DNA from 2 places in the Ciceribacter azotifigens genome. Region 1 is predicted to be linked to the other one. Evidence: riboswitches for the same ligand, from Rfam matches in the RefSeq annotation. Region 1 holds a riboswitch; the other holds the start of a gene.

Region 1 (3,397 bases):
CGACGGCGTCGCCCATACCGGCAATTCACTCGCCTCGCACCAAAAATATCCCGGCTATCACGGCGCGGAACGCTACGTGGATCGGCCCGAGGCGGTCTCGGACGGCAAGGTGGTGACGGCACCCGGCAATTCGCCGATCACCTTCACAACAGAGATCCTGAAGGCGCTCGATCTCTGGAGCCCTGAGGCCGAGGCCGAAATCGGGGTCTTTTCGGCCGAGCACCGCTGAGCGCGGTCATCAGCCTGCACGCAGCATCCGCAGTGCGCGGCGAATCTCGCGGCTGTTCAGGTTGAAGGCGTTGCCGGGAACGGGGCCACGCCCCGCCTTCTCGTCCGCGGCCGCCTCGAAGGCAGCGCGATGGCGTATAAACCATCTCATGCAGTCCTGCGCGGTCGGCGAGGCATTCCTCGTCAGGGCGCGAAAGGCGAGCCGGTGGACGAAGCAGCGGCTGCCGGAGGCGGGATGCGAAAAGACCAGCGCATCGAGATCGATGCGCCAGTCGTAGTCGAAGATGCCGGCCATGGCGGCCTCAGGCCTCCAGCCGCTGGCGGAGATAGCCCGACAGGCTGCCGAGCAGCGCCCAGAAGACGAGGCTCGTCAGGGTGGCGACGACCACGAAGCGGCGCGACAGCGCCTCCGGCGCGAGTGCCGCCTCGCCTTCCGGCGCGAGCGGAGCGCCGACGACATGCGGCAGCGCGATCAGCACCAGTGCCGCGGCCGCCGCCCAGGGCGTGCGCTTGAAGTAGAGGAGCGCTATGCCGGCCGCGGTCGCGATCGCAGTCGCGATCCACCAGACCTGCCGCTCGCCGAGCGGGGCAGCCGGCGTGCCCGGCAGCTCCGGATGGAGTCCGAGCGTAGGCGCGAGCATGACGGCGGCAAAGCCGCAAAGCCCCCAGGCAAGCCCGGTCCGCCAGCCCGCCGGCTGGCGCGTCGCCTGCATGAGCCCGTTCAGCACCAGCGCGAAGCCCGTCGCGGTGAGCACGTTGGCGATGAGCGTTGCGAAATGCCGCTCGAAACCGTCGGCCGGTGCCCAGGCATCCGCCGCGTGTTCATGCTCGTGGGACGCCGGGGAAGCCGCGGTTTCCGCGCCTGCCGCCGCGCCATGGTCATGGCCGTCATGCCCGCCAGGGTCGGAGGGCGCCGGTGCGGGGGTCTCGTAGACTTCGGCGGCGAAGATCAGCGGCTCGGTGCCGACATACTGCACGATGCTGATGACCGCGCCGACGATCAGCCCGACCAGCGCCGAGACGAAGACCAGCGATCGGAAGAGGTGCATCACGGCCGCCCGTCAGTGGCAGGGGAAGGCGTTCGCGTGCCGCGCGTCGTGGGCGGCATTGTGAACCACGTCCAGCTGCGAGAAGCCGACGAAACCGACGATGAAGAGGCCGAATAGAACGCTCATCATCGAGGGCAGCAGCGCGCCGGCCTTGAGGCCGGAAGTGGAAAGGGTGGAAGCGGCAGTGTTTGCGGTCATGTTTGTCCCTCCGAGGAGCATGAAAACTCGTCACCCTGGACGGAGGCGAAGGACAGGACCGGTCTGACGGCGCGTCTCCCGACAGGAGCAAGCGCATCGACGGCTGCCCGGAACAACCCCGTCCGGCAGGCGGTTCAGTGCGATGGCAGGTCTCCTGGCTCGCGGGTCATCACGTCCGGACGGCCTTCCCGGATATCTCCAGTGGCCTTGGCGCCGGACGTTCTCCGCTCACAGTTGCGGGGGCAGCCACGAATCGGGTCCCTCTGGGGTCTCCCCTATCGTATTCCCTATTATTCCCCGAGGCAGCGCGGCCTCCAAGGAACCATCTTGCCGAATATCAACTCTCCGGCAGCCGCCGTCAATGGCGCACCGGTGGTTTTTCCGACCAGTTCTGGAGCGTCGTCTTGATGAGAATGAGGGCGGCCCGCTCAGCCTCGTCGCGCTCGGCGGGATCGACGATCACCTTCAGCCGCACCTGGAGAGCGCCGACCGTTTCCATGACCCAGCGATGCAGCATGGGATCGGGATAGCGGTCGAGCAATCGGCCAAGCGCCTGCTCCATCCGTCGCCTCTCCAGGCTCATTCCCCGCCCCCTTTGCGTGTTCCGAATCTCGGGAGACTAGCGGCGGCGGGCTTGCGTGGCGCTGGAGCCTCGACGCCGCCATGTTGCGCATCGGCAACAGAATTGTCGCAAAATCTGCAATTCGCGATTGCAGGCTTGATGATCGGCAAATCTCGTGTACGTTACCAGCATCCGCAATTCACAACACAGGAGGCGTGACATGACACTCAATACCACATCCGCGCGCCTCTTCGGCGGAACGGCTTCTACGACGGCTGCCATGTATGTGCCGATGCTGCGCCGAACTTTCGTCTGCGGCTTCTAAAGCCCGGATTTCCGCCGCCCAGGCACCCCCAAACTCATCTTGAAGTGACCGGTTGATACGGCTCGCACCTCTGTGCGTATCCGCGTCTGCGCCGGTCATCCATCGCAACTTCGAAAGGACCTGGCCGCATGGGCGCGCCGGGACGGAAGATCATGCACAAAGAACACGCATTGGTTGTTGATGCCCTGCCCGTCGTCGCCGACGAACTCTGCCGGAAATTCGGTTTCTGGAGGAGCACGCTGGCGCTCGTCGCGGCGGCCCACCGGCGCCGGAGGATCGAGGGACAGCTCTCGCATTTTTCGAATCGCCTGCGCCGTGACGTCGGCCTTCCGGAGGCCTACGATCCCCGAGGCGAGGCGACGTTCACGCTCTGGGACATCCGGCTGTGACGACGGCACCGGGCGGTGCCGCAGGGCCTTTATGCCGGCCGCGGAATGATCGGGCGACCGGTCATTCCGCAGCTGCCCGCCGCCCATCCTATTCCACCGCAGGAACGGCCTTCAGATAGGCGGCGATCGCCGCGCGGTCCTCGGCCGGCAGCTCGGCCATGTTCTTCTGCACCTCGACCATCGCACCGCCGACGCTGTCGAAAGCCGGGGTGAAACCGGTTTCGAGATAGGTGGCGATATCCTCCTCGGTCCATGAGCCCATGGTCTTCGAGCCGGGGGTGATGTTCGGGATCGTACCCTTGCCCTCCGGGTTCGGGCCGCCGGCGAGCCACAGCCCGGCCTTGAAGCCGCCGAAACCGTCACGCGGGGTGTGGCATTCGCCGCAATGGCCCGGCCCTTCGACGAGGTATTGGCCGCGCTTCGCCGCATCGGAGGCACCGGCGAGTTCGACGCGCGGGCCGGCCGAGAAATAGAGGAACTTCCAGCCGCCGAGCAGCAGGCGCTGGTCGAAGGGGAAGGAGAGCGCGTGTTCCGGCGCCGTCTTGTCGCTCGCCGGCAGCGTCTTCAGGAAGCCGAAAAGGTCGTTGACGTCCTTCGGCGCCATCCGCGCGTAGGAACCGTAGGGAAAGGCCGGATAGAGATGTTT
Region 2 (3,397 bases), on a different contig from region 1:
GGTTCGGCGATCCTGACGCTCGCCTTCGCCGAAGGCTTCCTTTCCGTTCCCGAGGTCTGGGCACTCGCCCATCTCGATGAGGACTGGACGGAGGAGCATTGGGGCGTGGACGAGGAGGCGCAGGCCCGCCGGGCCAAGCGCTTCGAAGAGATGGACGCCGCGGCGCGGCTGTTCCGGGCCGTGCGGGCTACCGCTTAACGCAGCGCTAACCATAATGATGACAGGCTTCTCCGAAGCGAATCGGGGTCGGATCAGCCTGTCATGTTTCTGCGGTTCTGCCATGCCGCCATCGCCCTTCTCCTTTCCGCGCTGCTGTCGTCGTGCAGCATCGCCGGGGCGGGGCTTTTCACGTCGCCCAAGGTCTATGACGTCCGCGACCTGACAGTGCTTGCCGATATCCGGGTGCCGAAGGTGGTAATCGTCAGTACCGACAGCCGCATTGCCGCGGCGATCGCTGCGACCGTGCCGCGGCCGGAGGCGCCGCCGGTGGTACTTTCCGTGCGGATCGGCTCCTACAGGCCGGACATTTCTCCGCTCAACCGCCGCAGCGAGGCGACGGTCACCGTAACGGCCGTTTCGGTCATAGACGGTTCGCCCGTCGCCACCGCAACCTTCCCGGTGATGAGCGGAACGGAAAATCCGGATTTCGAGGCGGAGGCGCTCGCCGAAGTGATTGCCGCGCGCATTCGCTCGCTCTTCGCACTGACCATGCCGTCGGGCCGACGGTGAGGATGATCGCCACGGTCTGCACGGCCGATTCCCTTCGAATTGACTTCACTGCCGCTTGCGCCTAAGCAGTTTCTCATTCGGATGGTTTCCGCGCCGTCGATTGCGGGGCGGAACGCAAAAGGGAATGCGACGGTGGGGACCCAAGCCGGGCCTGCCAATCGCAGCCGACCCCGCGACTGTAGAGCGGTGAGGGTCCTTCATCCGGCGAGCCGGAATATCCGCGACGGGTCCGCAAGAGGTGGACGGCGGGTTCTTCGGCGAAACCGGAAAAGCCACTGGAGTGGCGACACGAACAGCCGGGGCCGGGACGCCTCTATTTCTACGAATCGTCCGCCCTTCGTGTCGCCTCGAAGCTCCGGGAAGGTGAGAGAGACCCGCTGGCGCTAGGCGCCTCAACCGCGAGCCAGGAGACCTGCCACCCGTGCCGGGCTTTGAAAGCCCATCCTGGGGAAAAGTCCCCGTTGCCAGCACGGAGGTTGTCGTGGCGACATCTTGTGACGGCGGGATCGTGCGATCCCGCATTTCCACATTCTTTCTGGCGGGCCGCGCGCCCGGCCTCTTCCTATGTCCGTCTTTCCGGCGCTCTGCCGCTGAGGTCCGCCCTTGAGCGCGGCTGACGGCCACTGCGTCTTCGTGCTCGGCGGTGCCCGTTCGGGCAAGTCACGGCATGCGGAGACGCTTGCCGAGGCGAGCGGGCTCGAACGCCATTATGTCGCTACCGGACGCGCCTTCGACGACGAGATGCGCGAACGCATTGCATTGCATCGCGAAGGTCGCGGCGGGCTCTGGACGACCCATGAGGAGCCGGTCGACCTCGTCGGCGTTCTCCGGCGCATTGATGCGCCGGGTCGCGTCGTGCTCGTCGACTGCCTGACGCTCTGGGTCACGAACCTGATGCTGGACGAACGCGATGTCGCCGCTGAAAGCGCGCGCCTCGTCTCGGTCCTGCCGACGCTTCAGGCGCGGCTCATCCTCGTCTCGAACGAGGTCGGGCTCGGCATCGTGCCGGAAAACCGCATGGCGCGCGAATTCCGCGACCATGCAGGACGGCTCCATCAGATGGTCGCGGCGGTCGCGACCGAAGTCTATTTCGTCGCGGCGGGACTGCCGCTGAAAATGAAGGGTTGAACCATGCTGCAGCAGAAGATCCCGGCAACCGTCATCACCGGCTTTCTCGGCGCCGGAAAGACAACGATCATCCGCAACATGCTGATGAACGCCAACGGCAAGAAGATCGCGCTCATCATCAACGAATTCGGCGACCTCGGGGTCGACGGCGAGGTGCTGAAGGGCTGCGGTGCCGACAATTGCACCGAGGACGACATCATCGAACTCACCAATGGCTGCATCTGCTGCACAGTGGCCGACGATTTCGTGCCGACCATGCAGCGTCTGCTGGAACGCGACGAGCGGCCGGATCACATCGTCATCGAGACCTCCGGCCTCGCCCTGCCGCAGCCGCTGGTCGCCGCCTTCAACTGGCCGGACATCCGCACCCGCGTGACCGTCGACGGCGTCGTGACTGTGGTCGACAGTGCCGCGGTGGCGGCCGGCCGCTTTGCCGACGACCACGATCGGGTCGACGCGATGCGCGAGCAGGATGCCTCGCTCGACCACGACAGCCCGCTCGAGGAGCTCTTCGAGGACCAGCTCACCTGCGCCGACCTGATCGTTCTCAACAAGACGGACCTTCTGGACGGTGAGGGGATTGCCGCGGTCCGCTCCGAGGTGGCCGGTCGGATCAACCGAAAGCCGACGCTGATCGAGGCGAGGAACGGTGAAGTTCCGGCGATCGTGCTTCTCGGCCTCGGTGCCGGTTCGGAGGCCGATATCGAAAACCGCAAGTCGCATCACGAGCTGGAGCACGAGGCAGCGCACGCCTCCGGCGAGGGACACGACCACCTGCATCACCACGACCACGACGAGTTCGAGAGTTTTGCGCTGCGGCTTCCGGCGATCGCCGATCCGGCCGCTTTCGTCGAACGGCTGAGGGCCATCATCGAGGCACACGACATCCTGCGCCTCAAGGGCTTCGTCGACGTGCCCGGCAAGCCGATGCGGCTCGTCGTCCAGGCGGTCGGCTCGCGGATCGACACCTATTTCGACCGACCCTGGGCCGCCGGCGAGAAGCGGGAGACCCACCTCGTCCTCATCGGTCTGCACGAATGGGATTTCGCGGCAGTGGTCGAGGCGGTGGAGAAGGCGGCGGGTTGAAAAACGGTTTAACCATGGTGCGAAGCGTTACCCCCCTCTGGCCTGCCGGCCATCTCCCCCACAAGAGGGGAGACCGGAATGCGGAGACGCTCGGTCGTTCCGTCAGCAGTGAAGACGGGCGGTCGTTCGGAGCATGGCTCAGAAGGGTCTGGCAGCAGGCGCGACTTGTCGGCTTCCGATCTCCCCCCTTGTGGGGGAGATGGCCGGCAGGCCAGAGGGGGATGTTGTCAACGCGATACGCCTCGACGCGAACTCTTGGAGAAGCGAAGCAGCCATGCATCTTCTCCTAGCCCAGAAAGGCTCGATCAGCGACGGCGAGGAGGCGATCGACCTTGGCCAGAGCGCCGGCGACATCGTCTTCCTGACGGCGGCCGACACCGAGCTTTCGGCGATCGCCGCGGCCGTGCGGTTGCGCGGCGAGGCCGGTCCGAAGTGGCGTCTCGCGAGCCTGATG

The links. Region 1 has a riboswitch for cobalamin ahead of ACM6UT_RS00130 (CbtB domain-containing protein). Riboswitches for the same ligand answer to the same signal wherever they lie in the genome.
Region 2: another riboswitch for cobalamin. It lies ahead of cobU (bifunctional adenosylcobinamide kinase/adenosylcobinamide-phosphate guanylyltransferase); the one in region 1 lies ahead of ACM6UT_RS00130 (CbtB domain-containing protein).

Annotation. Positions count from the first base shown of each region.
Region 1 covers NZ_JBLQTA010000001.1:18,214-21,610, forward strand. The annotation lists gene ACM6UT_RS00115 (type 1 glutamine amidotransferase family protein) at 1-229, shown strand, start outside; gene ACM6UT_RS00120 (hypothetical protein) at 239-523, opposite strand; gene ACM6UT_RS00125 (CbtA family protein) at 531-1,277, opposite strand; gene ACM6UT_RS00130 (CbtB domain-containing protein) at 1,290-1,475, opposite strand; cobalamin riboswitch at 1,603-1,817, opposite strand; gene ACM6UT_RS00135 (hypothetical protein) at 1,834-2,058, opposite strand; gene ACM6UT_RS00140 (DUF1127 domain-containing protein) at 2,515-2,751, shown strand; gene ACM6UT_RS00145 (c-type cytochrome) at 2,840-3,397, opposite strand, start outside.
Region 2 covers NZ_JBLQTA010000004.1:121,561-124,957, reverse strand. The annotation lists gene ACM6UT_RS07945 (ATP12 family chaperone protein) at 1-198, shown strand, start outside; gene ACM6UT_RS07940 (hypothetical protein) at 262-729, shown strand; cobalamin riboswitch at 795-1,163, shown strand; gene cobU (bifunctional adenosylcobinamide kinase/adenosylcobinamide-phosphate guanylyltransferase) at 1,333-1,857, shown strand; gene cobW (cobalamin biosynthesis protein CobW) at 1,861-2,943, shown strand; gene cobN (cobaltochelatase subunit CobN) at 3,218-3,397, shown strand, end outside.